3 regions of the Mesorhizobium sp. CA10 genome follow, and region 3 is predicted to be linked to each of the others. Evidence: riboswitches for the same ligand, from Rfam matches in the RefSeq annotation. Region 3 holds a riboswitch; each other region holds the start of a gene.
The links. Region 3 has a riboswitch for cobalamin ahead of LB535_RS18870 (CbtB domain-containing protein). Riboswitches for the same ligand answer to the same signal wherever they lie in the genome.
Positions count from the first base shown of each region.

Region 1: linked by a shared signal. The riboswitch ahead of LB535_RS26575 (DUF1636 family protein) and the one ahead of LB535_RS18870 (CbtB domain-containing protein) in region 3 are both predicted to bind cobalamin.
Region 2: linked by a shared signal. The riboswitch ahead of bluB (5,6-dimethylbenzimidazole synthase) and the one ahead of LB535_RS18870 (CbtB domain-containing protein) in region 3 are both predicted to bind cobalamin.

Region 1 is NZ_JAIUHV010000017.1:59,839-69,817, forward strand. Features, by position in the region: gene cobG (precorrin-3B synthase) at 1-1,056, opposite strand, end outside; gene LB535_RS26565 (cobaltochelatase subunit CobN) at 1,053-4,817, opposite strand; gene cobW (cobalamin biosynthesis protein CobW) at 4,834-5,871, opposite strand; gene LB535_RS26575 (DUF1636 family protein) at 5,868-6,299, opposite strand; cobalamin riboswitch at 6,339-6,542, opposite strand; gene LB535_RS26580 (winged helix-turn-helix domain-containing protein) at 6,573-7,772, opposite strand; gene LB535_RS26585 (NADH-quinone oxidoreductase subunit A) at 8,107-8,472, shown strand; gene LB535_RS26590 (NuoB/complex I 20 kDa subunit family protein) at 8,463-9,044, shown strand; gene LB535_RS26595 (NADH-quinone oxidoreductase subunit C) at 9,049-9,651, shown strand; gene LB535_RS26600 (four helix bundle protein) at 9,713-9,979, shown strand, end outside.
Region 2 is NZ_JAIUHV010000005.1:85,715-95,693, reverse strand. Features, by position in the region: gene LB535_RS12830 (MFS transporter) at 1-723, opposite strand, end outside; gene LB535_RS12825 (TetR/AcrR family transcriptional regulator) at 844-1,437, shown strand; gene LB535_RS12820 (hypothetical protein) at 1,569-2,552, shown strand; gene bluB (5,6-dimethylbenzimidazole synthase) at 2,553-3,284, opposite strand; cobalamin riboswitch at 3,326-3,504, opposite strand; gene LB535_RS12810 (histone deacetylase family protein) at 3,620-4,546, shown strand; gene LB535_RS12805 (exodeoxyribonuclease VII small subunit) at 4,550-4,801, shown strand; gene LB535_RS12800 (DUF2277 domain-containing protein) at 4,995-5,261, shown strand; gene LB535_RS12795 (pirin family protein) at 5,272-6,192, shown strand; gene dxs (1-deoxy-D-xylulose-5-phosphate synthase) at 6,458-8,365, shown strand; gene LB535_RS12785 (hypothetical protein) at 8,537-8,803, shown strand; gene LB535_RS12780 (GFA family protein) at 8,800-9,201, opposite strand; gene LB535_RS12775 (TlyA family RNA methyltransferase) at 9,305-9,979, shown strand, end outside.
Region 3 is NZ_JAIUHV010000008.1:274,105-284,083, reverse strand. Features, by position in the region: gene LB535_RS18915 (hypothetical protein) at 184-405, opposite strand; gene LB535_RS18910 (MFS transporter) at 568-1,755, opposite strand; gene arsC (arsenate reductase (glutaredoxin)) at 1,756-2,169, opposite strand; gene LB535_RS18900 (aquaporin) at 2,166-2,858, opposite strand; gene LB535_RS18895 (ArsR/SmtB family transcription factor) at 2,908-3,258, opposite strand; gene LB535_RS18890 (DUF6428 family protein) at 3,301-3,816, shown strand; gene LB535_RS18885 (methyltransferase family protein) at 4,093-4,560, shown strand; gene LB535_RS18880 (PilZ domain-containing protein) at 4,564-4,836, opposite strand; gene LB535_RS18875 (histidine phosphatase family protein) at 4,988-5,560, opposite strand; adenosylcobalamin (AdoCbl) riboswitch at 5,644-5,793, shown strand; gene LB535_RS18870 (CbtB domain-containing protein) at 5,785-5,994, shown strand; gene LB535_RS18865 (CbtA family protein) at 6,157-6,897, shown strand; gene LB535_RS18860 (hypothetical protein) at 7,150-7,629, shown strand; partial or broken gene LB535_RS18855 (dienelactone hydrolase family protein) at 7,644-8,291, opposite strand; gene LB535_RS18850 (cation diffusion facilitator family transporter) at 8,363-9,688, opposite strand; gene LB535_RS18845 (metal-sensing transcriptional repressor) at 9,696-9,962, opposite strand.

The DNA.
Region 1 (9,979 bases), on a different contig from region 3:
AGCGGCGGCGGAGGATTGGAGCGTGGAGGGGGCGGAGAGACCGAGGAAGAGCAGGGCTCGGCCTGGGGCGAGGCGGATTTCGGAGGCGCCGAGGTTCGCGGCTTGGGTGGCGAGATCGATGAGGTTTTGCGCCGGCATGCTGCCGTAGGGCAGGGCGATGCCTAGGGCGGTGTTGTTTCCTAGATTGAATAGGCCAATGGGACTTCTCGCGGGCTGGCGTTCCTGCGCCCCCCTCTCTGTCCTGCCGGACATCTCCCCCTCAAGGGGGGAGATTGCCTTGTCACCGCGGCTTTCGCCAATCTCCAACGCGGAAAGTGGAGAGCCGGTGCGGGAACTGCCAATCTCCCCCCTAGAGGGGGAGATGTCCGGCAGGACAGAGGGGGGCGCGACGGAATGCCAGCCTGCGAGAGAAGCCAACTGTCTCTCCGAAAGATCCCGGGTGTGCGCCTCGCGACCTTTTTCGGCGACCATCCGAAGAGCCGCGACTGCAATGTCGCGTGCGCCATCAGCATCGACCGCCGCGAGCGGCTTCGCACTCCGCCCGTCGCCGGCAATCGACACGCTCCACCAGATGCCCGCCGCAGCCTGCATCGCCTTCAGCCGCACATCGGCCGTCACGGCATCCATCGTCAGCTGTCCGCCGCCATCGACAACCACCGACACCTTCGGCCCCAGCCGCGGCGTCAACCCGGCCTTTTCAATCGCCGCCCTGATCCGCTCCGCCACCGGCCGCGGATCGGCGTTCTCTTCCGGATCGATTCCCGCCAGCGGCCCCGTCTCGACCGGAACGCCACTGCGCACCGCGATGCCCAGCGCATCCACTTCGTCCGCCAGCAACCGGGCGCTTTCGGCCGTCAAACCACGAATCTGCAGGTTGCCGCGCGCCGTCACCTCCATGATGCCGTTGCCGTGACGCAAGGCGGATTCGCCGAGCCCGATCAGCGACTTCGGCGAAATTCCTCCAGCGACTGGGTTGAGCCGCACCAGCAGCCCGTCGCCGGTCTGCATCGGCGCGCTTAGAGCAGGGCAAGCGCCACGGCGCGAGAATGCGTTCATGCCGCCACCTCGCTTGCCTGGGCCTCGGCGAACAAGGCCGCGAGATCGTCGTCGATGGAATTCCTGAGCGGATGCCAAAGGCCGCGTCGCCGCGCGGCGAGGAACCGTTCGGCGATGACCTTGGCAGCCGCCGGGTTCTCGCGCAGCAGGAAGGCGCGGACGTCCGGGTCGCCAACATAGGCGTCATGAACGGCCTCGATCAGCGCGCCCGAAATGGCATGGGTGGTTTCGGCGAAGCCGACCAGACGGTCGACGGTCTCGGCGAATTCCGAGGCGCCGCGCGGGCCGTGGCGCATCTGGCCGGCAATGAAGCGCGGGTTGACGGCACGGGCGCGGACCACGCGCGATACCGCTTCGCCGACCGAACGCGGCTTCGGCTTTTTCGGGTCGGTCGTGTCGAGCACGATGACGTCGGCATTCCTGCCGAGCGCGGCAAGGGCGGCCGAAAAGCCGCCGATGAAGGCGACGTCGGCCGAACCTTCAAGGATGTCGCGGCCAGGGTCATCGCCGGTGTGGACGAGGAGATCGGCTTCGGCGATGCGGCCTTCGAAAGCGCCGGGCGCCGAGATCGCTTCGCCTTCGGCGCCGCCATAGGCGTGCGAGGTGGCGTCGAGATAGGCACGGCCGATCTCTTCGCGCGCGCCCCATTCGCCGCGCGACAGCAAGTCCTCGACGCCGGCGCCATAAGTTCCCGGTGAGGTGCCGAAAATGCGCGGGCTGATCTTCCCCTGAGCGCGCGTCGCTGCGGCGAGCGGGTTCTCGGTATCGTCCTCGTCGCGGCTGGCGACCGCGTTGGCAGCGGCGTCGATCAATGCGATCTGGGTCGGGAACATGTCGCGGAACAGGCCGGAGATGCGCCAGGTGACGTCGACGCGCGGGCGGCCGAGCGTGGCCGGCGGCAGCACCTCGATACCGGTGACGCGGCCCGTCGCGGCATCCCATTGCGGCCGGCAGCCCATCAGCGCCAGACCTTGCGCGATCTCCTCGCCCCCGGTGCGCAACGAGGCGGAACCCCAGAGGTCGATGACCAGCGAGCGCGGCCAGTCGCCATGGCTTTGCATATAGCTGCGCAACACTTCCTCCGCCGCCGCCTGGCCGAGGTCATAGGCGGTTGGCGTCGGCATTGTGCGCGGATCGGAGGTGAAGAGGTTGCGGCCGGTGGGCAGCACATCGGAGCGACCGCGCGCCGGGGCGCCGGCAGGGCCGGCCTTGACGTGACGGCCATCGAGCGCGGCGAGCAGGTTGGCTATTTCGGCCGCCGCGCTTTGCCGGCGCAGCGGGTCGACTTCATCTTCCGGTGCGCGGCCATAGACATGCAGCCCGTCCTTGACGGCGAAATCCTTGAGGTCGCAGAGCCAGGCGTCGATGCGGCGCAGCGCTTCGTCCGGAGCGTCTGTGCCGGCAACGCCGGCTTCGGAAGCAAGGCCAGTCTTTTGCGCCGTCTCGACAATCAATTTGGCCAGACGGTCGCGGCGGCGGCGGTCGAGGCCGTCGGCCTGCGCATATTCGTCGACCAACCGCTCGAGTTTCAGTTGCGCCTCGTCGAGGCCGGCGCCGGTCAGCGGCGGCGGCAGATGGCCGAGGGTGACGGCCGAAATGCGGCGCTTGGCCTGCGCCGCCTCGCCCGGATTGGAGACGATGAATGGATAGATGACGGGCAGCGATCCGGTGACGATCTCCGGGAAGCAGGTTCCGGAGAGGGCCACCGTCTTGCCCGGCAGCCATTCCAGCGTGCCATGCGCGCCGACATGGATGATGGCATGCACGCCGAGCGATTTCTGCAGCCAGAGGCCGAAAGCGATCAGCTCGTGGCGCGGCGGCAGCGTCGGGTCGTGATAGTCGGCGCGGCGGTCGGCCGAGCGGCCGCGGTCGGGTGCCCGCGCCACGGTGACGTTGCCGAAGGTCGCGGCGCGGAAGGGGAAGGTTGTTTCACCTGCTAGCTGCCAAGGCTGGCGTTCTGTCGCGCCCCCCTCTGTCCTGCCGGACATCTCCCCCTCTAGGGGGGAGATTGGCAGTTCGGGCGCCGGCGCTCCACCTGCAACACTGCCGATTGGCGAAAGCGGTAGTGACAGGGCAATCTCCCTCCCTGAGGGGGAGATGTCCGGCAGGACAGAGGGGGGTGCCTCGCGCGAACCTATCCCTTTTGCCTTGCCCCACGCGGCCTCTACTGCATCGCGCGCTTCCCTCGGGAGTTCGACCGAAAAGGCGGAGTAGTCCCCTAAGGAGAGGCCAAGCCCGCCCACTTCCAGCACATCCAGCAAGGCCCGCGGCGATTGCGGAATCCCCTCAACCGCATAGCCCTGTTCCTTCAGGTCATGCAGCATCGCAAGCACACTGGAGGGCACATCAAGCCCAACGGCGTAACCGGTTCGCCCTGGCGCGCTCGGATAATCCGGGATCAGGATCGCCAGCTTGCGCTCGGCCCGCTCCATCCGCTGCAGGCGGATGAACGCCGCGATCCGCTTGGCAACTTGCGCCACGCGGTCCACCTCGGGCCGGTTGGCCAAGGCGCGGAAGGCCAGCGCCGGATCGGTCTCGACCTCGCCCTTGAAGGAGATGGCGCCGGCCAGGATGCGGCCGTCGAGCTCGGGCAGGACGACATGCATGGCAAGGTCGGCAGGCGCCAGGCCGCGCTGGTTCTTTTCCCAGACCTCGCGCCTGGTGGTGGCGACGATGACCTGGAACACCGGTACGCCCGCGCGGTCGAAGAGGGTCTCGGCACCGGGTTCCGCGCCGGAGGCGAAGGCGGTGGCGGTGACGATAGCGGAGGGGTTCAGGGAGGTGAGGGCGGTTTCGACGAAGGCCAGGGATGCCGCGTCTTTGAGGCTGGAGACGAAGATCGGCACAGGCGCTAGGCCTTGCGAACACAGGGCGTCAACGAGTGCGTCGATCGGTGCCACGTCGGCGGCAAGCAGCATCGAGCGGTAGAAGAGGATGGGGATGACCGGGGCGCTGAAGTTGGTAGCGTCGAGTTCTGTCGCCCCCCCCTCTGTCCTGCCGGACATCTCCCCCTCAAGGGGGGAGATTGCTCTGTGGTCGACGGTTTCGCCAACTGTAGATGTTTCAGCTAGCTCGATATTTGACGAAGCAGAGATAGAGCCGGCTTGGGTGACAGCTGATCTCCCCCCTTGAGGGGGAGATGTCCGGCAGGACAGAGGGGGGGGCGAAGGATCGCCGACGCTCGACAGGACTGGCTTTTCGACAACTCCCAGCCCAGGCTGATAATATCCCGCCTTCGGCACGCTGACCGGTTCGGCCACGGCCGCATCCGACCCGGCGAGCCTTGCCAGCCTTTGCACCAGCGCGTTCATATTGGCCGGACCGCCTTCGCGGAAATAGCCGAGCAACGCGTCCAGCTCGGCGCGCGGCAGGGTCGAGGCTTCGATCAGGCGCTGGTCCTCGTCATGGCTTTCGCCGGGCAGCAATGCCAGCTTGATGCCGCGTTCGCGCGCCAGGGCGGCGAGCTGGTCACAGCCGTAGCGCCACCAGTCATAGCCGCCGAGGATGCGGACGAGGATGACCCTGGCGTGGCGGGTGACGCTGTCGATCCACAGGTCCACCGACATCGGGTGGCGAAGGTCGCGCAGCGCCGCAAGCCGCATCGACGGCAGCCGCTCCGCATCCGCCTTCCAGGCAGCGGCCAGGCCGGAGAGATCGCTGTCGGTGAAGGACAGGGCCACGACATCCGCAGGCGTCTGCCTGAGGTCGATCGGCTCGGCGAGATCGTCGAGCGAAGCGGATGTGGTGGCGAGGATGTGCATCGCGGTCCGGATTGCCTCAGCCGGCGAGGATACGCTCGATCGCCGGGCGGTTCAGCCCCTTGAGGCCGATGACAACGAGCCGCGAGCGGCGATCGTCCTCAGCCGTCCAGGCGCGGTCGTAGTAATGATTGACGCGCGGGCCGACAGCCTGCAGCAGGAGCCGCATCGGCTTGCCGCCGACCTCGACGAAGCCTTTGACGCGCAAGACGTTCTCCTGCTCTGCGGCAAGGGCGACGCGCTTGGCCAGCTCGTCGGGGTTGGCGATCGACGGGATGTCGATGACGAAGGAATCGAAATCGTCGTGCTCGTGATCGAGCTCGTCGTCGTGATGGGTCTTGCGGTTCTCGATGTCGTCCTCCACCGCAAGACCAAGGCCGAGCAGCACGGCCGAATCGACCTTGCCCTGCGCTGTCGGCACGACCTTGACGGCGCGCGCGACATGCTCGCCGATGACGGCGTTGGCACGGGCGGAGCCTGCCGCATCCATCAGGTCGCTTTTCGACAGGATGATCAGGTCGGCGCAGGCGATCTGGTCCTCGAACACCTCTTCGACCGGATCGTCATGGTCGAGGGAATCGTCCGCCGCACGCTGCGCCTGCAGGGCATCTACATCGGAAGCGACGCGGCCGTCGGCGAGCGCCGGGCCGTCGACCACGGCGATGACGCCATCGACCGTGACGCGGCTCTTCACGCTCGGCCACTGGAACGCCTGCACCAGCGGCTTCGGCAGAGCGAGGCCCGAGGTCTCGATCAGGATGTGATCGACCTTGGGGTTGAGCGACAGGATCTGGTCGAGCGCCGGCACGAAATCGTCGGCAACGGTGCAGCAGATGCAGCCATTGGCGAGCTCGACGATGTTTTCTTCAGGGCAAGAGTCGACGCCGCAGCCCTTGAGGATCTCGCCGTCGATGCCGACATCGCCGAACTCGTTGACGATGATCGCCAGCCGCTTGCCCTTGGCGTTCTCGAGCAGGTTGCGGATCAGCGTCGTCTTGCCGGCGCCGAGAAAGCCGGTGACGACGGTGCAGGGCACGCGGGAAACGGATGCGTTCATGGTCGGTCCTTCAGCATGTCGAGGGGAGGGATGCGGGCAACCAGGCCGCGCTTGAGAGAATCGGGCCGGCCGCGCCAGGGGATGAGGCCGTCGGTCGAGGTGGCGAAGAGCTTTGCGCCGGCGACGAGATCGGCGCCGCTGGTCGTGTCCAGATCGCCGAAGACGTAGCTCCAGCAGCCGTCGCGCAGCAGCGCGGCGCTTAGCCGGCGCTTGCAGTTGCCGAGGCATTCGACGGTACGGATGTCGATCTTTTCGCCGCAAGCAGCCCGACGCGTGTCTTCGGCAAGCAGCGCGCCGGCGCGCGGATGCGCATCCGACCCGGTCTCGTCGCGGCAGGATGAGCAGACGATGACGGTGACGCCAGCCAAAGCATCGGGCTCGGACGGAATGTCCGCACTGTTTGCCGGGAAACTGCCGTTGCGATCCAAAACCATGCTCCTTGCCCGGAAAACCCGCCGGGCATTCGGATACTTAAAGTCTCAGACGGCAGGTCTCCTGGCTCGCGGGTCGTCACCCTGAATGCCGCCTTCCCGGGAACATCCCAGTGGTTTTCGGCAGAGGCTCGTCGCTTACAGTTGCGGGGACAGCCGCGGATTTGGGTGTTGGCCCGCACCGCATTCCCTCTTGGCTCCTCCCTTTGCCGGGAGAAGACCGTCTGGGTCAGGATTTAGGCTTACGGCTAGGTCCCTGTCAACGCGCAGCTACGACACCGCGATGTCGGCCAGCGCCGGCCCGAGGTCGCCGGCCGGCGTCACTTCGATCGCCTCCAGGCCGAGCCAGCCCTGCATCTGCTTCAACTCGTCGAAGAGCTGGGCGGCCGTTTCGGGTGGGGCGCCGGCCTCGGCGTAGGCGGCGTGGACGCGCAAGATGCTGGCCGGGCGGTCAGCTTTCAGATCGACGCGGGCGACGATCCGATCGCCGAGCAGGAAGGGCAGCACGTAGTAGCCATATTGGCGTTTCTCGGCCGGCGTGTAGATCTCGATGCGGTAGCGGAAATCGAAGAGTTTCTCCGTCCTGGTGCGTTCGAAGACGACGGGATCGAAAGGGGCGAGCAGGGCGCGCGCCTCTATCCGGCGCGGGAAACGGGCGTCCTTGTGGAGATAGGCGGTCTTGTCCCAACCTTCGACCTTCACCGGCAGCAATTCGCCGGCATCGACCAGTTCCTCGATGCGATCCTTCGTGTCGCCCGGCGCGAGACGAAAATAGTCGCGCAGGTCGCCATAGGTGGCGATGCCATGGGCGCGGGCGGAAATGCGCAGCAATTCGCGATGCGCGTCCTCGACCGAGGGAATGGGAAGGTCGAGGACCGCCTGCGGCAAAACGCGCTCGGGCAGGTCGTAATAGCGTTCGAAGCCGCGGCGGTAGGCGGTGGTGATGCGCCCGGCCCAGAACAGCCATTCGAAAGCGTGCTTGGCCTCGCTCCAGCCCCACCAGCCGCCATTGCCCTTGTGGCCTTCGATGTCGGACGCGGCGATCGGACCGCGATCGGCGACCTCTCTATATATCTCGTCGATCATTTCCTTGCGTTCACGGCCCCATTTCGCCAGGCCGAGATACATCTCGTCGCCCTGCTCGGCGCGCTGCATGCGCCAGCGCATCAGCGGGTACGTCTCCACGGGCAGGAACGACGCCTCATGCGCCCAGTATTCGAACACGGCGCGCTTGCGGGTGACTGCGGCATTGTCGAGCAGCGTAAGCGGGTAGGGGCCGAGGCGCGAATAGAGCGGCATATAATGCGCCCGCACCACCGCGCTCACGGAATCGATCTGCAGAAGGCCGGTTCGCGAAAGCACCCGGGCGAGGTGCCGACGATCCGGAACTCCTGCGGGGCGAGGGTCGTTGAACCCTTGCGCGCCCAGCGCGACGCGCCTCGCCATGGCCAGCGAAATCTTGTCCTTCATCAGGTGTCCTTGCCCCGATCGTCCGTTGGATTTTTAGCCGGTGATTCCGGCCATGCTAGCAGGCAAATGGCGGTAGATATGTCAGGAGAGAAAACTGGAGTAAAAACTGAAGGAAATCAAACAGGAGCGGATCGGACCAGTTTCTTCCGATAAGGCGTCCAGAGCCGCGATTTGAACAACGTTTGACTTGCGTCACCGAAACCGCTGCGCTAACCCTCGCCGCGTTGCAGCATGGGCCCCTTAAAACGGTTCAGCGGTTAATCTGTCACGCTTCCGCATTAGAGTTCGTTGCTGTAATCAAAATGAACTGCCCCCGCCGAAGGAAAGTCGCCGCATGAGCGCACTCCTAAGTTCGTACCTGCCTATCGTGCTGTTCATCGCCGTGGCGATGATCGTCGGTCTGGCGCTCATCATCGCTCCGTTCCTTGTGGCCTACCGCAATCCCGACCCGGAAAAGCTTTCCGCCTATGAATGCGGGTTCAACTCGTTCGACGACGCCCGCATGAAGTTCGACATCCGCTTCTACCTGGTGTCGATCCTGTTCATCATCTTCGATCTCGAGGTCGCCTTCCTGTTCCCGTGGGCGGTGTCCTTCTCGAAGCTCGGCATGCTCGGCTTCTGGTCGATGATGGTGTTCCTGGCGGTGCTGACCATCGGTTTTGCCTATGAATGGAAAAAAGGAGCGCTGGAATGGGATTGAACGAGAGTTCAGGCACCCTCGTCGCGCCGAAGCCCAAGGGCATCATCGACCCCAACACCGGCAGGCCGGTGGGGGAGGACGATCCCTTCTTCCTCGAAATCAACAATGAGCTGGCCGACAAGGGCTTTCTCGTCACCTCGACCGAGGCGCTGATCACCTGGGCGCGCAGCGGCTCGCTGATGTTCATGACCTTCGGCCTCGCCTGCTGCGCGGTCGAGATGATCCACACCTCGATGCCGCGCTATGACTCGGAGCGTTTCGGCGTCGCGCCGCGCGCGTCGCCGCGCCAGTCCGACATTATGATCGTCGCCGGCACGCTGACCAACAAGATGGCGCCGGCGCTGCGCAAGGTCTACGACCAGATGCCGGAGCCGCGCTACGTCATCTCGATGGGCTCCTGCGCCAATGGCGGCGGCTACTACCACTATTCCTATTCGGTGGTGCGCGGCTGCGACCGCGTCGTGCCGGTCGACATTTATGTGCCCGGCTGCCCGCCGAGCGCGGAGGCGCTGCTCTACGGCATTCTCCTTCTGCAGAAGAAGATCCGCCGCACCGGCACGATCGAACGGTGAGCCGATGACCCTGGCGTTGAACGAACTCTCCACCTATCTCGGCGAGAAGCTCTCCGGCCGCATCGGCGAAGCCGTGCTTGCCTATGGTGAGCTCACGGTTTCAGTTGAACCGGGCAACCTGATCGAGGTCGCGACCTTCCTGCGCGACGATCCGCGCTGCCAGTTCATCTCGATCATCGATGTCTGCGGAGCGGACTACCCGTCGCGCGCCAGGCGCTTCGACGTCGTCTATCACCTATTGTCGCCGAAGCAGAATGTCCGCATCAGGCTCAAGGTCCAGGCCGACGAGGAGACGCTGGTGCCGTCGCTGACCGGCGTCTATCCGGGTGCCGACTGGTTCGAGCGCGAGACCTACGACCTTTACGGCGTGCTGTTCTCGGGCCATCCGGACCTGCGCCGCATTCTCACCGACTATGGTTTCGAGGGGCATCCGCTGCGCAAGGATTTCCCGCTGACCGGTTTCGTCGAGGTGCGCTACGACGACGAGGCCAAGCGGGTGATCTACGAGCCGGTGGAATTGAAGCAGGAATTCAGAAATTTCGACTTCTTGAGCCCGTGGGAAGGAACGGATTACGTCCTTCCCGGGGATGAGAAGGCGAAACAGTGAGTAGGAAGTAGTGAGTAGTGAGTAGTGAGTAGTGAGTAGTGAGTAGTCAGTAGGGAAGGAATTGGAAAAGCGGATCGAATCTTATCGCGACCTGATGGTGTGGCAATCGGCGATGGTCCTTGCCGAAGATTGTTATCGCGTCACCAAAGGTTTTCCGAAGGACGAGATCTATGGAATGACCTCCCAGATGCGCCGCTCGGCGGCATCTATCGCCGCCAATATCGCTGAGGGGTATGGTCGTGAGAACAGAGGTTCATTCGTTCAATTTCTGCGCATGGCGCAGGGTTCGTTGAAGGAACTGGAAACGCACATACTCCTGGCATGCCGG
Region 2 (9,979 bases), on a different contig from region 3:
CTCCTTGGTGATCGCCACCGTCGTCACTTCCGTCGTGGCGAAGGTCGCGCCGACGAATATCAGTGCGAAGGTGATGATCTGCACCGGCCGCAGGCGGATCGCCGAGCCGGCCGCGCCATGTTCGGCCGGGCGGACCGGCGGCTCGGACGAGCGCTGCAGCAGGAATGCCGCCGAGCCGAGCGCAAGCAGCAATGTGCTGACCACCATGCCGGCTTCCGGGAACAGCGCGGCGCTCAAGCCCACCGACAGCGAGGCGCCGGCGACATAGACCAGTTCGTCGGCGGCCGATTCGAAGGCGAACGCCGTGTTGAGCTCCGGCCGGTCGCGGAAGATCTCGGTCCAGCGCGCCCGGACCAGCGCCGGGATGCTGGGCATGGCGGCGGCAAGTAGCGCCGAGCTGAACAACGTCCAGATAGGCCAGTGCTGGTTGGCCGCGACGATCAATGTCGCGAAGGAAAGCACCGAGACGAGCGTCATGGGTGCTGCGATCGCCGTCTGGCCACGTCGGTCCACCAGCCGCGACACTTGCGGCGACAGGAAAGCATTGACCAGCGCATAGGTCGCCGAGACGGCGCCGGCCAGCCAGTATTCGCCATGTGTCTGCGACAGCATCGCCACGATGCCGATCGGGGCCATGGCGATCGGCAAGCGCGCGATGAAAGCCGCCGCGGCGAAGCCTTTCGTGCCGGGAGCCCGAAAGATGTCGCAATAAGGATTTCGCATGATCCTGCTCCTCGACAACGGTGCATACTAAAATTACATACGCTGCGTATGACTGTGAGATAGTTCATACGCCACGTATGTCAATTGGCATACGAGGCGTATGTGAGTAGGGCCAGAACCATGCACAGACCGCGCAAGGAGATGATCGCCGAGACGCGCGCCAAGCTGATCGCGGCCGCTCGCCATGCTTTCGGCACGATCGGCTATGCCGAGGCCTCGATGGACGATTTCACCGCGTCGGCCGGCCTCACGCGCGGCGCGCTCTACCATCATTTCGGCGACAAGAAGGGACTGCTGCAGGCGGTGATCGCGGAGATCGACGGCGAAATGGCTGTGCGGGTGAACGAGGTGGCTTCGAAAGCGCCCACCCGCTGGCAGCATTTCGTCGACGAATGCACCACCTATATCGAGATGGCGCTCGAGCCGGAAATCCAGCGCATCATGTTCCGCGATGGCCCGGCGGTGCTCGGCGATCCGGCGCAGTGGCCGAATGCCAGCGCCTGCACCGCCTCGATGACCAACCATCTGACCAGGCTGCAGGAAGAGGGCGAGGTCGTTCCGGAGCTTGATCCCGAGACGACCTCACGGCTGATCAATGGCGCCAGCAGCCAGGCCGCGCAGCGCATCGCCAATTCGACGGACCCCGAGGCGACCTCGAAAAAAGCGATCACGGCCTTCAAGCAGTTGCTCGAAGGCTTGCGAAAGAAGCCTTGACGGCACGCTCGGGTAATCAAGCCACCGGCTTATGCACCGGTTTCGGGCCGGCGCAACCCTGCCGCGATTGACAATCGCCGGGGCGAGCGCATCCTCCACCGCCAACTCTGAAGGTGAGGGGAGTCGGGGCCATGTGGGACTTCAGCATCGCCAGATCCGTGTCGATCATGATGCGGACATGGCCGTTCATCGTCTTTCGCATGATCGTCTATTTTGGCATCACGGTCGCCTACATCATGGCGACCGGTACGGGCGCCAGCGTCGGCTACGGCGTCGGCCACATCTCCACCGATCCCGACGGCCCGATGTCCTTCGCGCTGTGGGGTGGCGTGGTCGGCTTCGGCGTCGTCTCGATCGCCGTCTACTGGATACGCGAATACATCCTCTATGTGTTGAAAGCGGGCCATATCGCCGTCATGGTGCATCTGATCGACGGTCATGATGTCCCCGACGGCCAGGGCCAGATCGCCTACGCGAAGGAAGTGGTCACCCAGCGTTTTGCCGAGGCCAACATCCTTTTCGTCGTCGACCAGCTGGTCAAGGGCGCCATCCGAGCCATCACCGGCCTGATCGGCGGCATCGCCGCCTTCCTGCCCATTCCGGGCCTGAGCGGTATCGTCAGCTTCATCAACACGGTGATCCGCCTGTCGCTGACCTATGTCGACGAGATCATCCTCGGCTACAACATCCGCATCAGTTCGAACTCGCCATTCGAGACGGCGAGGCAAGGCGTCGTGCTCTACGCGCAGAACGGCAAGCACATGGTCAAGAACGCCGTCTGGCTGGCGGCGATCATGTGGGGCGTGTCCTTCGTCATCTTCCTGTTGATGCTGGCGCCCGCGGCCGCCATTCTGTGGGTCATGCCGGGCCAGCTTGCCGGCTGGGCCTTCGTGCTGGCCATCGTCTTTGCCTGGGCCTTCAAGGCAGCTTTCATCGAGCCATTCGCCATCGCCTCGCTGATGCAGGTCTATTTCGAAGCCATCGAAGGCCAGGCGCCCAATCCCGAATGGGACCGGCGGCTCGCCGAGACCTCGTCCAAATTCAGGGAACTGCGCGACAAGGCGCTGGGCTCTTTCGGCGGCGGCTCGCGCTGGGATACGCCGAGGGCCGCCTGATCATGGCTTTGATGCGCCGTCGAGCTTTGCGATTGCCGATTTAAGCGGCGCCTCGCCGGCGCCGCGAAACGTCTCGCTCATGACCAGTTCGGGCAGCGGCAGGCGCTTGCCCCAGCCATGCGCCTCGAGGTCCGGCTTCGGCGCGAAGGCCGAGACGCGGCCGACGCACAGATAGGCGATCGGCGTGACATGCTCCGGGATCGCGAGAAGCCGCTTCAGTGCCTCGGTCTCGATGATGCTTACCCAACCGACGCCGACACCCTCCGCCCGCGCCGCCAGCCAGAAATTCTGCACCGCGCAGACGGTGCTGTAGAGATCCATCTCCGGATTATGCCAACGCCCGAGAGGCGAGTCCTTCGAGCGCTGCCGGTCGCAGGTGATGCACAGGTTGAGCGCGCTTTCGCAAATGCCCTCGAGTTTCAGCTTGCGGTAGAGCGCCTGCCGTTCCGCCTCGATCGCCGGCAACTCCTGCTCGCGCGCGGCGAGGAACAGGTCGCGCACTTGTCTGCGCCGCTCGGCGTCGCGGATGACGATGAAATTCCACGGCTGCATATAGCCGACCGACGGGGCGTGATGCGCGGCGGTGATGAGCCGCGCCAGCACATTGTCATCGAGATCGTCGGGGACGAAATGGCTGCGCACGTCGCGCCTGGTGAACATGGCCCGGTAGACCGCGTCGCGCGCCAATTGGTCAAAGTCGTCGCCGCTCGCGGCGATCGCTGCTGCTGTCATCGCTTTCCCCTTGCGACAAGCAGTCCCCCGCCTGACCAAGCGGAAAACCATGTCTGCCGGGCCGGTCTTCTGGCTCGGGATCGTCCCGCATCCGGCGCCTTCCCGTCTTCGACAGTGGCGTGTGCCGGCGCGGTCCCCCTTACAGTGTTGGGCACGCCACGGAGTTCAACCGTGTTCCCGATTCTCCCGCGTCGCGGGCACCTGGCAGCGATGCGACCTTACAGCGAAGCTTGGGCCGCGCCAATGGCGTTAGCGACACGGCAAGACGCGATTTCCCCAGCCATTCGGCCTGCCAAACATGGTCATTCGGCCGCCAGGTCCCTAGATTAGGCGCCATGGCCACCCGTCTCTATACGCACCCGATCTTCCTCGAACACCTCACGCCGCCCGGCCATCCCGAGCGGCCCGACCGCCTGCGTGCCATCGAGCGCGTGCTCGACGACGAGGCGTTTTCGGCGCTCGACCGCGTCAAGGCGCCGGAAGGCGACGAGAAAACGATCTTCTATGCGCACCCGGAGGATTTCGTCGAGCGCGTGCGCGGGGCGATCCCTGAGAGCGGGATCGTGTCGATCGACGCCGACACTAGCGCCAGCCCGAAAAGCTGGCAGGCCGTGGTGACGGCGATCGGCGGTGCCAACGCGGCGGTGGACGACGTCTTCGAGGGCCGTGCGGCAAACGTCTTCGTCGCCGCGCGTCCGCCTGGACATCATGCCGAAAAGACCACGGCAAGGGGTTTTTGCCTGTTCAACACGGCGGCGATTGCCGCCCGTTACGCGCAGAAGAAGCACCAGGCCGAGCGCGTCGCCATCGTCGACTGGGATGTCCACCACGGCAACGGCACGCAGGACATCTTCTGGGACGACCCTTCGGTGCTCTATTGCTCGACGCACCAGATGCCGCTTTACCCGGGCACCGGCGCGAAGAACGAGACCGGCGCCGGCAACATCGTCAACGCGCCGCTGGCGCCGCAGACGGGGAGCGATCTCTTCCGCGACGCCTTCCTGTCGCGCGTGCTGCCCTCGATCGACGCGTTCGCGCCGGACCTGATCATCATTTCCGCCGGTTTCGATGCGCACCATCGCGACCCGTTGGCCGAGATCAACCTGACCGAGGACGATTTCGACTGGGCGACCGGGCAATTGATGGAACGCGCCGGGCGCCATAGCTCCAACAGGCTCGTCAGCCTGTTGGAAGGCGGCTACGATCTGCAGGGACTGGCATTTTCAGTCGCCGCCCATGTCGGGCGGCTGATGAAGGGATAGGGTATGGCATTGGAAGGCAATGAGGACGTCAAGGCGATGAGCTTCGAACAGGCGCTCGACGCGCTGGAGAAGATCGTCGATGATCTTGAGCGCGGCGACGTTCCGCTCGACCAGTCGATCAAGATCTATGAGCGCGGCGAGGCGCTGAAGGCGCATTGCGACCGGCTGCTGAAAGCGGCCGAGGACAAGGTCGAGAAGATCAGGCTGTCGCGCGACGGCAAGCCGGTGGGAACTGAACCGCTGGACGCCGACTGAGGTGTTGATATTCAGGTGAGGCCGGCCTGCAAATGGCAACTTCCTGCGCTTCCGGTGCTCACGTACTTCAAGTACGCTCCGCTCCGGTTCTCGGAAACCACCATTTTCGGCTCGGCCTGACCTGAATCTCAACACCTCAGCGGATGATCTCAGACCGGGTAAGGGCAAAGAAAGCAGGTAAGGAGTTCAAGCCATGTGCCGCAACATCAAGACCTTGGCCAATTTCGAGCCGCCGGCGACCAATGACGAAGTGCATGACGCAGCGCTGCAATTCGTGCGCAAGCTGAGCGGCTCGACCAAGCCGTCCAAGCGCAACGAGCATGCCTTCTACCATGCCGTCGAGGCGATCGCCGCTGTCGCGCGCGAATTGATCGATTCGCTCGAAACCAACCAGGAACCGCGCAACCGCGAGGAAGAGGCCGCCAAGGCGAAGGCAAGGTCGGCGCTGCGTTTCGCCTGAGGGAACCGACATGAGCTTCTTTCCGGGAAACGACCCCGAACCCGGCGATGCCTTCGCCTGCGACCAGATCGAGCTGATGGTCGTTCCAAACGCCAAGGACATCGGCGGCTTCGAGGTGCGCCGCGCTCTCCCGACGGCAAAACGCCGGCTGGTCGGGCCGTTCATCTTCTTCGACCGCATGGGCCCGGCGATCCTGCGCGCCGGCCATGCGCTCGACGTGCGTCCGCATCCACATATCGGGCTTTCCACCGTCACCTACCTGTTCGACGGCAGGATCAGGCATCGCGATTCGCTCGGCACCGAAATGGTGATCGCGCCGGGCGACGTAAATTTGATGACTGCCGGGCGCGGCATCGTTCATTCCGAGCGCACGCCGCAGGAATTGCGCGGCGCGCCGATGTCGGTTTCCGGCCTGCAGACCTGGCTGGCGCTGCCCGACGGCAAGGAGGAGATTGCTCCGGTGTTCGCGAACACGTCGGTGGCCCGCTTGCCGCAGATCGATGCCGAGGGTGTCAGCGGCCGCGTCGTCATTGGCGCGTTCTCAGGCCTGCGCTCGCCCGTGGCGACCGCCTCGGACACGCTTTATGCCGATCTCAGGCTGGCCGCCGGCGCCAGCGTGAGGATTCCAGCCGATGCCGAGGAGCGCGCCATCTACACGCTGGAAGGCGACGTCTCGATCGCCGGCGATGTTTTCCCGGCCGAGCGGCTCCTGGTGTTCAAGCCGGGCGAGGAGATCGTGGTCTCTTCCGAGCGCGGTGCGCATTTCATGCTGTTCGGCGGCGCTTCGCTGGGCTCCAAGCGCTACATCTGGTGGAATTTCGTCTCGTCCTCCAAGGAACGCATCGAGCAGGCCAAGCAGGAATGGAAGACGGGCCGCTTCGATATCGTTCCCGGCGATGAGGAGGAGTTCATTCCGCTGCCCGAGAACTAAGGTGTGTTGATATTCAGGTGAGGCCGGCCTGCAAATGCCGGTTTCCTGCGCTTCCGGTGCTCACGTACTTTGAGTACGCTCCGCTCCGGTTCTCGGAATCCATCATTTTCGGCGCGGCCTAACCTGAATCTCAATACACCTTGCAGCGTAGCACGCGTCACTGACGCACATTTACATTCGCCCGCCGGCGGACTATTGCCGCGCATGATTATGGCGCAATCTGCTGATAGCGCCGTGTTCGATCGATAAGGCAGGACGCGCCCGAGTGAAGCCAGACACGCCGCTGCTCGACAAGGTCCGCATTCCGGCGGATTTGCGGACGCTTGATGAGAGCGCGCTGCCGCAGCTTGCCGCGGAGCTCCGCGCCGAGTTGATTGATGCCGTGTCGCAGACCGGCGGTCATCTCGGCGCCGGCCTCGGCGTCGTCGAACTGACCGTCGCGCTGCACTACGTTTTCAACACGCCGCAGGATCGGCTGATCTGGGACGTCGGCCACCAGGCCTATCCGCACAAGATCCTGACCGGCCGCCGCGACCGCATCCGCACGCTGCGCCAGGAAGGCGGCCTCTCTGGTTTCACCCGGCGGGCCGAGAGCGAATACGACCCGTTCGGCGCCGCGCATTCCTCGACCTCGATTTCGGCCGGTCTCGGCATGGCCATGGCCCGCGACTTCTCGGGCGGCCGCAACAATGTCATTTCCGTCATCGGCGACGGCTCGATGTCGGCCGGCATGGCTTTCGAGGCGCTGAACAATGCCGGCGCGCTCGACGCCCGGCTGATTGTCATCCTCAACGACAACGACATGTCGATCGCGCCGCCGACCGGCGCCATGAGCGCCTATCTGGCCAGGCTCGCCTCCGGCAAGGCCTATCTGGGCCTTCGCGATTTCGGCAAGAAGCTGACATCCTATCTCGGCAAGCGCGCCGACCGCGCCATCACCCGTGCGGTCGAGCATGCGCGTGGTTACGTCACCGGCGGCACCTTGTTCGAGGAGCTCGGCTTCTACCATATCGGCCCCATCGACGGTCACAATCTCGAACATCTGATCCCGGTGCTGAGGAACGTCCGTGACAATGGCAAAGGCCCGGTGCTGATCCATGTCGTGACCCAGAAGGGCAAGGGCTACGCGCCGGCGGAAGCCGCGGCCGACAAATATCACGGCGTCAACAAGTTCGACGTCATCACCGGCGCGCAGGCCAAGGCGCCGGCCAACGCGCCCGCCTACACCAAGGTCTTCGCCGAAAGCCTGATCCAGGAAGCGCGCGAGGACGACCGCATCGTCGCCATCACCGCCGCCATGCCGAGCGGCACCGGTCTCGATCTCTTCGGCGAGGTGTTTCCGAAGCGAACCTTCGATGTCGGCATTGCCGAGCAGCATGCGGTGACCTTCGCCGCGGGGCTCGCCACCGAAGGCTACAAGCCTTTTGCCGCCATCTATTCTACCTTCCTGCAACGCGCCTACGACCAGGTCGTCCATGATGTGGCGATCCAGAAACTGCCGGTGCGCTTCCCGATCGACCGCGCCGGTTTTGTCGGTGCCGACGGCGCCACCCACTGCGGCGCTTTCGATACGACCTTCCTGGCCACGCTGCCGGGCTTCGTTGTCATGGCCGCCGCCGATGAGGCGGAGCTGCGTCATATGGTGCGCACCGCGGCGGCCTATGATGACGGCCCGATCGCCTTCCGCTATCCGCGCGGCAATGGTGTCGGCGTCGACATGCCGGAGCGCGGCTCGCTGCTGGAGATCGGCAGGGGCCGCATCCTCAAGGAAGGGACCAAGGTCGCGCTGCTTTCCTTCGGCACGCGGTTGCAGGATTGCCTCTTGGCGGCCGAGGAACTTGGCGCTGCCGGCCTTTCCACCACCGTCGCCGACGCCCGCTTCGCCAAGCCGCTCGACGAGGATCTGATCCGGCTACTCGCCCGTTCGCATGAGGTGCTGGTGACTGTCGAAGAGGGCGCCATCGGCGGCTTCGCCAGCCAGGTGCTGCACTTCCTTGCCCATGAAGGCCTGCTGGAAAGCGGCCTCAAGGTGCGGCCGCTGGTGCTGCCGGACGCGTTCACCGACCATGCCAAGCCGGAGAAGATGTATGCCGATGCCAGGCTGGATTCGGCAGGCATCGTCCGCACGGTCTTCGCCGCGCTCGGTCGCGGCGTGCAGGCGCAGCGCGCCTGAATCAGGGCTTCAAGCGGTGAATCGTTTTTCCGGATGCCAGATGTAGGTATCTGTTAACGCTCCCGTTTGGCGGTTCGCTTACCCTGTCTCTTGGCCGATTTTCAACGGCGCCCTGCTAGAAGCTCGGGCCAGGCAGGGAGACAACCAAAAATGAGAACGCTTCTGTGCGGAGTGGCCCTTTTGGCGGCCGTGACGGCCCCGGCGGCAGCCCAAACACGTTACGACCGCAATCTCGAAAAGGCGGTGCTGGATATCATTGCCGGCAAGATGGGCAATATCCGCGGCGGCTTCTCCTATAAGCAGGTTCCTCAACTCGTCGTGCTGCCGGATGCAGGTCCCGTCGCGCCCACTCCGGTTGAGCCGCCGCGCAAGCAAGCCTCCGGCAATGACGGCCTGATGCCCGCCGTCGAGCGCCAGGTTTCGCGCACCATTTTTTAGAACCACATATCGCGCACGCAGCGGCCGTCGCGCGGCAGGTCGTCAAAAGTGTCGAGGCCGTCGAAATGGTCGATCGGCAGGTCGGCGACCTCCTCGGGCGGCGCAAGCCTGACATTGACAGCGATGCGCGTGCGGCCGCTTTCGCCGGAGCGCAGGCCACGCCAGGCGACCACGCAGGCGCAGGTCGGACAGAACAGGATTTCCAGCGCAGGCTCCGCCACCTCGGCGCGTGTGTACGATTTCAGCGGTCCGGCGACGCGGATGCGCTCATCGACATAGTCATAGGCCCAGAGCGCTCCGTAGCGGCGGCAAAGCGTGCAATTGCATGCGGTGATTGCGCCGGGATCGCCCTCCAACGTCCAATGAACCGCGCCGCAATGACAGGTACCCTTCAGCATGCCACCTCCACCGGCTGACGAACCGCCTGCTGTCGGCATTTTGCAGCCTCTTGCGCCATATTCAACCATTGCGTTCGCGCCCGGCTTTCGCCAATGAAGGCCGATGAGTTCCCCTTTGCCAGCCAGCCGGCGCCAGCGGCTCGATGAATTGCTCGTCGGGCGCGGTCTGTTTGCCAGCCGCTCGCGCGCCCGCGACGCGATCGAGCGCGGCACGGTGACGGTTGACGGCGCCGTCGCCCGCAAGCCCGGCCAGCCTGTCGCGCCGGACTGCCTGGTCGCCATCGACGATCCGGCGCGGGCCTATGTGTCGCGCGCGGCGCTGAAGCTGATCGCCGGCCTCGACCGTTTCGGCCTCGATCCTTCCGGCAGCGAAGCGCTCGATGTCGGCGCCTCGACGGGCGGCTTCACCCAGGTGCTGCTCGAGCGCCGCGCGGCCCATGTCACGGCGATCGATGTCGGTCACGGCCAGATCCATCCCGACATTGCCGGCGACCCGCGTGTGACGGTGATCGAAGGACTGAACGCCCGCGATCTGACGGCCGCCGATCTCGGCGGCCGCGTTCCCGGTTTCCTTGTCTGCGACGTCAGCTTCATCTCGCTGAAGCTGGCGCTGCCGCCGGCGCTGGAATTGGCGGGCGAGGGCGCCAAGGCAATTCTGCTGGTCAAGCCGCAATTCGAGGGCGGCCGCGAGGCCATCGGCAAGGGCGGCCTGCTCAAGGATCCGGGCGATGCCGACCGGATTGCTGCAAATTTGCGCGACTGGCTGGCCGGCATTCCC
Region 3 (9,979 bases):
CTCGCGCTCGGAGGCCTGCATCTGGCCGCCGTGCTCAACGAGACGCCGGCGGTCGACAAATAATAAGAGGCGGTGCCGCCCTGGCCGGCGGTTCGCCCCACGCCGTTTCCCGAAGGCAGTCCCGGCGAAGAAAAAAGCCCGCCCCGGCATGCCGAAGCGGGCGCAAATTTCAGGACAGCAAATTTACTTGCAGTCTTTCAGCATCTTCAGCGCCTTTTCGGCATTGGCCTGGGACGTGTAAGCCTTCGTCCCGGCATCGGTCAGTTTCTTGCCGTCCGGCTTCGTGGAAACCACCGAGCATTTCTTGGGGGTGGCGTCCTTTGCCACCCAATACTGCGTGGCCGCAAATGCCGGCATGCTGAAAAGCGAAACAACCGAAACTGTAACCAGAACTTTGCGAATCATAGCGTTCTCCCAAGTTGAATTCGGCTCGGCCCATTCATCCGGAAGTGCCCGTCACGCGGATAGCCGCGCCGAACCGCCGGGGAGCCGTATCGCGAATTAATCGCCGAGGGCAATTTACAAAAATGTAAAGTTCGGCCGGGCCTGCAAGGCCGTGACACGAAGCTATCGGCGCACCGCCGCTATGAGACAGGCGCAGAGCACCACATTGACCGTGGCGGCGAGCGCCAGCGTGGCCAGGATAAAATTGGCGCCGCCCGTGCCAAGAAGCAGCGCTCCAACAGACGGAGCCGCCGCCTGGACGATGAGGCTGGGCGTCGCGAGCTTGCCCATCAGCACCGCGTATTGCTGCGGGTCGAACAGCACCAGCGGCAGCGCGCCGCGCGCGATCGTATGGATGCCGTTACCCGCGCCATAAAGGATCAAGGCGAGAGCAACAAAAGTCTGGCTCGTCAGCAGCAGCCAGATTCCGGCGGCAAGCAGCGTTACGGATGTCAGCATCGTCCAGATCGGATGGTGCCGGTTGCGGCCGATCAGCAGCTCCGCCACCCTAGCGCCGACTTGTGAAGGGCCGACCAGCGCGCCAAGTCCGACGGCGGCTGCCAGGCTCGCGCCGCGCAATTGCAGCAGCGTCAGCAGATGGACGGAGAGCATGGACGCGACCAGTGCGGCCAAGGTCTGAATGGAGGCCAGCAGAATGAAGCGCGCCCGCGCTCTGCCGGTGGCCGATGCCTCTTTCGACCTGTCTTTGACCGGCACAGGCGCGGCGGCCGGAGGCGACGGTATCATCCACAGATGGAGCGGCAAGCAGATTGCCAAATGGATCGCGGCATAGGCAAGGCAGGCGGTGCGCCAGCCGCCATGCTCGACAAGGAAGGCGCTGATCGGCCAGCAGACGGTGCTGGCAAAGCCGCCGAAAAGCGTCAGGTTGGTGATGGCGCCGCGCGCGCTCTGTCCATAGAGGCGGCCGAGTGTGGCGAAGCCGGCATCGTAGAGGCCGCTCGACATGCCCAAGCCCATGAGCAGCCATGCAGCCAGATAAAGAGGATAGTCGGTCGCCGTCGCCAACAGCGAATGCGCGGCCGCCAGCAGCAACGAGCTGGCGGCAAGCACCGGCCGTCCACCGTGGCGCTGGATCAGCCGCCCGGTGACGGGGGACACCAGCCCGGCAAGCAGGAGCCCGCAGGATAGCCCGGCAACGACCGAGGCGAACGACCAGCCGGTATCCCTAGCAATCGGCGCGGCAAGCACCGCGGGCAGGTAGTAGGATGATCCCCAGGCGAGAATCTGCGTGATGCCAAGAGCCGTAACGAGGACGCGGCGGTTGTGTGCGATGGGCGCGGTGGCTTCCAATCAGGCTTGCCCTGGTGGATAGGCGACCTTCTCGCCACCCTCCTTGACGAACTCCCGCACCGGATTGTCGAGCAGCGGCAGCACCGCTTCCGACGGCCGGCACAGTTTTGTCCCTTTCGGAGTCTCGACGATGGGCCGGTTGATGAGGATCGGATGGGCGAGCATGAAATCGATCAGCTCATCGTCGCTCCATTTCGGATCGGCGAGGCCGAGATCGGCGTAAGGCGTGCCCTTCTCCCGCAACAACTCGCGCGCAGAAATCCTCATCGCGGCGATCAGTTCGAGCAGCCTTTCGCGGCGCGGCGGCGTCTTGAGGTATTCGATCACGACAGGGTCTTCGCCGCTGGCGCGGATCATGGCGAGCGTGTTGCGGGAGGTGCCGCAGTCGGGGTTGTGATAGATCGTGACCGTCATGGCTCTGCTTTCAAGGGTTGTGGAATGGCCGCGGGCCGCAGCAGCCAGCCCATCAACGCGAGCGCGATCAGGGCACCGAGCAATTCGGCGACGACGAAGCCGGGCAGATCGAGCGGCCTGATGCCGGAAAAAGTGTTGGTGAGTGAGCGCGCCACGGCGACGGCGGGATTGGCGAAGGAAGTGGATGCCGTGAACCAATAGGCCGCTGTGATATAGAGCCCGACCAGCCACGGCACGGCCCGCCCCTCGAAGCGGAGGCCAGCGAGAATGACGGCGACAAGGCCGAATGTCGCGACCACTTCCGAGAACCATTGCGCCGGCCCGGCACGCAGTTTCGTCGCGACCTCCAGCCCCGGTAGGGCAAACATGAGATGCGCGGCGATCGTGCCGGCGATTCCACCGACGACCTGCGCGAAAAGATAGGCAGGGAGATCGCGAGCAGGCAGCGACCGGTTGAGACAAAACACCAGCGAAACGGCCGGATTGAGATGCGCGCCGGAGATCGGCCCGAGCACGGTGACCAACACCACCAGCATGGCGCCGGTTGCTAGCGTGTTGCCAAGCAGCGCCAGCGCGGTGTCATGCGTCAGCGTCTTGGCCATGATGCCGGAGCCAACGACGGTCGCCACCAGCAGACCGGTGCCGAGGGCTTCAGCCGCGAACCGGCGCGGCAGATCGAAAGTGTTCATCGGTCGACCCTGGATTGGACAATGGGGAGTTGGGTAGCGGGCGTGACGGTCATTGCCGGCTCTCCTCGCCCGGCTGGCAGCAAGATGCCGCAAGCGCCGGCGCGCAGATTTCCGGCCGGCCCGAGCAGCAATCCTCCATCAGGAAGCGGATCAATCCGGACAGCGCATCGAACTCGGCACTGTAGACGATCGAGCGGGCATCACGCCGCGCGGTCACGAGACCGGCGCGCTCAAGTTCCTTGAGGTGGAAGCTGACATTGGACGGCGAGACCTCGACCTGCTCGGCGAGCGAGCCGGCGGCAATGCCTTCCGGGCCGGCAACGACCAGCAGCCGCAGCAGGCGCAGCCGTGTTTCCTGCGACAGCGCGCCAAAGGCGGTCAGGGCTTGACGTTCATCCACGTTTCAACAATCCTTGAAATATTGAAATGAGGAATAGCCGACATGCTCTCTTCTGACAATCGGAAAAACATCGCTCCTATGGACCCCTCCGACCTGACCATCGGCGATCTGCTGGCGGCGCTGGCCGATTACAAGGACAAGCCGCTGGTTTTCCGCTACGGCGGGCGGCCGGTAAAGCCAGGGTACCATGTCACCGAGGTGAAGGCTGGACAGTTCGCGGCGCTGGATTGCGAAGCAAATCCGGAATCGTGGTCGGAGATATTCGTCCAGCTGTGGGACGTGGACGAAGGCGGACCGGTCCATATGCCAGCCGGCAAGTTCGCCGCGATCATCCGCAAGGTTTCGGACCATGTCTCTCTCGATCAGGCGGCGAAGCTGACCTTCGAGGTCAGCGACGGCGTTCGCCCGATGGAATTGCACCGGGCAGCCCAGCCGAGCCTTGTTGGCGGGACGGTTGAGGTCGAGCTGTCGCCACGGCCGTCAAGCTGCAAGCCGCGGGACCGCTGGCTGGAAGAACAGAAGGCAGCGAGTGGGTGCGGAGGGAGTCGCTGCTGTTGAGCCCGCTAATGGCGACGCGCCGCCCTGATCAGAACCGGATCATGCCATTGGCCTGCAACAAATAGAGGCCCACGAGAACGATGGCGATCAGCGCCACCCAAACGGCTGTCTTGCTCATCCGCGCAAATCCCTGTCAATCGGCGATAGTGAACGCGCGCGCCATGGTTGTGTTCCCGATATGCCGGGCTGCACATCGCCTAGGCAGGATCACGAATTGCTGGATGACGCGCGTCCGTGCATAGTGGCGGCAATGGCGCCTGGTCGATGAAGATGGCTATGGATGACAAAGCGGACAATCCGGGCGTGGCGGTGTTTCCGCCGCTGCTCTTTCTCGTGGCGCTGATCGCGATGCTGGCGCTGCGCTATGTCTGGCCGCTGGCGATCGGCGGCCGCCCGCTGACCATCGTGCTCGGCATAGTGCTGGCAGCACTGGCGGTTGCGATCATCGCCTGGGGACGCTCGACGATGTTGCGCGGCGGCACCAATGTGAACCCAACGCTGCCGACCACCGCGATCATCACCGGCGGCCCGTTCGGCTTCACCCGCAACCCGCTCTATGTCGGCTTGATGGGACTGCTTCTCGGAATCGGGCTGCTCTTTGACAGCTGGTGGGCCGTCATCGCGACCATCGCGAGCTTCCCCATCCTGCATTACGGCGTGGTGCTGCGCGAGGAGGCCTATCTGGAACGCAAGTTCGGCGAACCCTACCGCGCCTACAGGGCGAGCGTGCGCCGCTATTTTTGAGCATCAGTCCTTTGGCGCGTTGCTGTAGAGCGCCACGCCGACGCGGTCGTTGCGCCGCCACCGCACCAAAGCGCGATAGGCCGTATCGTCGGCCGGGACCTCGAGCAGAAAGCGGTCCGGAATCTCCACATTGGCACCGACGCGCAATTCCGCGCCCTGCTCGTGCTGATTTCTGACCGAGCAGCCGGTCCTGACGCCGGCGGCGATGATCGTGGCTTCCTTGAGCACGAATTCGCGCGCATGAAGACGGCGTTCGATCTCGGGAAAATTGGCCATATCCGGCGGGCTCCTCAGGCAAGGCTCTCCTCGCCATGGGGCAGCACGATAGCAGCGAGGCGTTTCCGTTCCGTTAGCGATCACTGAAACAGTGGTGTGCCGGCTTGATATGCCGGCCGGGTCCACGGATGGAGCGTTCACGCCTGACCGTTCAGCCGGCGACAGTGACGCCGCTCGCGCGCAGCACCCAGCGGCGGCCGTCGCTGCGGAACTCGGTGAGCGACAGCGGCTCGATGTCGATCTTCCAGACCGAGGAAAGCGGCGCGCCGAGCACATGCGCCATGGCGGCGCGGATCGGCATGGCATGCGTCACCGCGACGGTGTGACCGCTTTCGCCGGCCAGCCGCTCCATCAGCGCAGCACCCCGCCGGGCGACGTCGGCGAGCGATTCACCGCCATGGGGCGCCGCGTCTGTACCGGCGAACCAGGCCGCCATACCTTCGGGATCCTCGGCCTGCACCTCTTCGAAACCTTTGCCGGCCCAGCGCGCGAAATCCTGCTCGGCAAGCAGCGGCTCGACCGTCGCGTCAAGGCCGAGCGCCTCCGCCGTCCGCCGCGCGGCCAGCGCCGGGCTTGTCCAGATACGGTCGGCGCGACGCAGCGAAGCGGCCAGCGCGCCGGCGCGATCGAGGGCGCGCGGCTCCGGCGGCTCATCGTTCGGAAAGCGGCCCTTGCGCATCCCGGGCGTCGCTCCGCTTGCGATCATCGTCAGGCGGACAAGCATGAAAAACTCCGTGGCACAGCGAAAAACAGGCCTCACGAAGCCGTGCCGCCATTACATGTCGTTGACAGGCGAACGAAGTACTGACAAGTGTCTTAATGCTATACGGGATTGGAAGCCGGTGCGAGTCCGGCACGGTCGCGCCACTGTGATCGGCACCAGCCGAAAGTCAGGCCTTATTCCGCAGCACTCGATCAACGGGACGCAGTATCCCAAGGGAGGTCAATATGTCCGACACCACCTTCGCCCCCAGCTACGGCCCGGTTGCGATTCCGGTCCGCGAGCTTCTGCCCTGGGCCATCCTCGGCGGGCTGCTTTTGATGCTGGCGATCTATTTCGTCGGCGCGGAAGAAGGCGCCACCTCGCTGATTCGCGGCACCTATGTGCACGAATTCGTGCATGACGGCCGCCACCTGCTCGGCTTCCCCTGCCACTAAAGCGGTTCAGCATCGCTGAACCCGCTTTCGATTCTGATCCAACGCAATTCCGGACGGAAAACCGCTGCGCACTTTTCCTGGAATTGCTTGGTTGGCTTAACGCAATTCCGGACGGAAAACCGCTACGCACTTTTCCTGGAATTGCTTGGAGGGATTGGTGACATGGTTGGAAAACTTTTGCTGCGCGGCATGCTTGTCGGGCTGGTCGCCGGGATTCTGGCGTTCGCCTTCGCCCGCGTCTATGGCGAGCCGCAGGTCGACAAGGCGATCGCCTTCGAGGAACAGCAGGCCCCGGCCGCCGGCGAGGCGCCGGAGCCCGAGATGGTCAGCCGCGCCACGCAAGCCGGCATCGGCCTGGCAACCGGCGTGCTGGTCTATGGCGCCGCCCTTGGCGGGCTGTTCTCGCTGGTCTTCGCCTATGCCCATGGCCGTCTGGGCTCGCTCGGTCCGCGCGGCACCTCGGCGCTGATCGCGGCACTCGGCTTCCTGGCCGTGATCGTGGTCCCCGGCCTCAAATACCCGGCCAGCCCGCCCGCAGTCGGCAATGCCGAAACGATCGGCTACCGCACCGAGCTGTTCTTCATCATGATTGTCGTCTCGATCGCGGCGATGGTGGCGGCGGTCGGCCTGGCGCAGCGGCTGTGGAACCGGCTCGGCGCCTGGAACGCCTCGATCGTCGCGGGCCTCGCCTTCCTCGTCGTCTTCGCGCTGGTGAAGGCGGCGCTGCCCGACATCAACGAAGTGCCGGAGAACTTCTCGGCGACCGTGCTGTGGCAATTCCGCGTCGCCTCGCTCGGCATCCAGCTGGTGCTGTGGACCGTCGTCGGGCTCGGCTTCGGCGCGGTTGCCGAACGCGTGGTCGCGGTGCGCGACCAGCGCAGCCCGGCACGCCGCTACGCCTGAAATCCGATGCGTTGGCCGCCACGGTTCTGCGCCCTGGCGGCCAAAGCGGCTCAACGGTCGGTACGACCGCAGAGCCACTTTGGTCTTTCCTTTTCTCGCAATTCCGGACGGAAAACCGCCGCACACTTTTCCTGGAATTGCTCGGTTGCGGCGCTGCTCGCATTTCTGGCCGCCACATCCGCGCAGGCGCATGGCGGATCCTCGGCCCAGCCTCCTCCCGGCATCCAGATCCCCAGCCTGACCCACGGCCAGATGGCCGTCATCGCGCGCTATCGCGGCGAGATCCTCGACCTCGCCCAGCGCCAGACCGCGACCGACCCGACCTTCCGGCGGCTCTACAATCACGGCAATCTGCAATTCACTTATTGCCTCTGGGGCCTGATGCCGGGCAGCCTCGGCGACGAGGAAAGCCCGTTCAACGAATGCAGCCACGCCTATCTCGCCACCGCCAAGGCGCTGCTCGCCCATATGGCGATGATGCCCGCGGCCGGGCGCGAGGCGAAGACGCTGATCTCGGACATCGATGCCGAGATGGTGCGTAGCGGCGCGTCGTGGATCCTGTGCCAGTACAGCGGCGAGGCCTTCAGCACCGGCGCGGTCGTCGAGCCACGCTGGCGCGACATCTTCTTCCACTTGCCGAGCCTTGCGGTGATCCTCGCTATGGTGGCGGCGCTCGGCGCCGCCGCATGGTCGATTTTCCGTTCACCCGCTCCGCGAGCCGGCGCTGCTTAGAACGGTTCAGCGTTTCACGGAATCACCGAACCGCTCCCGGTCTTGCGTGTGATCGTTTTCAGGAAAGCCTGAACGCGCAACCATGTCAGCTCGGCTGCGGACGCATCGTAATCCGGCAGCGCTTGATCGGTGTAGAAATGGCCGATCCCCGGATAGGTGAAAATTTCTGCCCTGACGTGGCAGCGCTTCGCCGACGCCGACCAGTCGGCAACTTGTTCCGGCTGAGCAAATGCATCTGGGTCGGCGACGTGGACCGCGACCGGGATGTGTCGGCGAACATTGCTGGGAATATCAGCAAGGCCATGCAGCAGCACAATGCCGGCGGCAGCGACTCGTTCTGACCAAACGGCACTGATCACGCCAGCTCCCATGGAATGGCCAGCGAGCACCGCGTCTGGAGAAGTCTGGAGGAGCGCCACCCTGGCGCGGTCGCAGATGGTTTCTCACCCAACATTGCTCATCAAGTCAAGCCCGTCGTCGACCGATGCCGCAGTCAGCCCTGCGTAGAGGTCCGGCACCACAACATCGTACCCCGCGCTTCGCATGCGCTCAGCAGCTTGATGCTCCACCGCCCGAAGGCCGAGCGCCGAGTGAAAGAGTACAATAGCAGCCATCCGCTGTCCCTTCGGCGTCGCCTGGCCGATCGCGTTGAGCTCGGGCAATGATCGTCTTTTATCCGGCTTATCGAATCCCCACCACCAGCCATGCCCTTTCCGAAGCCTTCGCCGTCACATCATCCATGCGCGCGCTCGTGATGGTGGCCTTTCGGTTCGGCCATGGCGAAGGGCAGATCCTCGGTGTCGGGACCGGCCGCCAGTTGCAGCCTGGCGCTGAATTCATGCGGTTCGGTCGGCGCGACCAGGCTCTGCAGATAATGATGGTCGCCGCCGACCGGAGACAGCGGCAGGCTTTCGACCGCACCGTCCGCCCTTTCAATAGCGACGTTCGCCCGCAGGCCCTCGGCGTGACGCGACAGGCGCAGCCGCATGCGCTCGCCCTGCGGCGTGTCGACGATTTCGAGCAGCCCGCTGGCTAGCTTGCCGTCGACAAGGAACGGATCCGGCGCATGATGGTGGCCGGCCTCCGTCTCCAACTCGGCAAAGTGCACCGTGGCGACGTCGAGCGCCGGGATGTGCGCGAAGAGCTCGGCCTTGAGCGATGCGGCGATGTTGTTCGCGGCGGCAAGCAACAGGCCGTCATTGACCGCGATCGTAACGTCGACATGCAGCTTGTGGCCGAGCCAACGGGCCTTGACGTCGGCTACCTTTTCGATCCCGGCGACATGGTCGGCAGCATGGTGAATCTGGTCAACGAGGCCGGGCTCGACGCCGTCCAGCATGCGGGTCAGCACCGAGCGCGCCGATTGCCAGACGATAGCGAAAATGGTGACGGTGATGAGCAGGCCGATGATCGGATCGGCGAGCGGAAGGCCGAGCCAGACGCCGGCCGCGCCGGCAACGACGGCAAGGCTGGTGAGGCCGTCGGTGCGGGCGTGATAGCCGTCGGCAACCAGCGCCGCGCTGTTGATCTGGCGACCGACGCGGATGCGAAAAACCGCCACCGCTTCATTGCCGAGGAAACCGATGATGCCGGCGACGGCCAACCAGCCAAGGAAATGCACCGGCTGCGGGTTGAACAGGCGATTGATCGCCTCGTATCCGGCCACCAGCGCGCTGGCCAGGATGATGAGCACGATGATGATGCCAGCGAGATCCTCGACCCGGCCGAGGCCGTAGGTGAAGGTCCTGGTCGGTTTGCGGCGCACGAGCACAAAAGCGATCCAAAGCGGGATGGCGGTGGTCGCGTCGGCGACGTTGTGGATGGTGTCGGCAAGCAGGGCCACGCTGCCCGAGAGCATCACGACGACGATCTGCAGCGCGGCCGTGACCGCGAGGATCACGAACGACCACTTGATCGCCCAGATGCCGCGGTCTGTGGTGGCGATAGTCCCGTCGATCACGCCATGAGTATGGCCATGCGGCCCATGGTGGTCGTGGCCGTGGCCGCCATGATGTCCGTGCGCACCGAAGCCGAACCAGTCGAGCGCTTTTTCCCACATCGCCGCCTCATAGATATTTGGTGAGCTGCTTCAGCTCTTTGAGCGTGTCCCTGGTCGGTTCGCCGCCTTCGACAAGGCAATGCTCCATATGGTCGTGGATCAGCTCGCGCTTGGCATTGCCGACCGCGCTTTCGACGGCGTGGAGCTGTTGCGCGAGGTCAAGACAGGACCGACCCTGCTCGAACATGGTGAGCACGGCGGCGAGATGGCCATGCGCTCGCTTGAGCCGGGCGATGATATCGGGATGGGAGCTGTGTATCGTCATGGCAAACATCCTATCCCCCTGGGTAG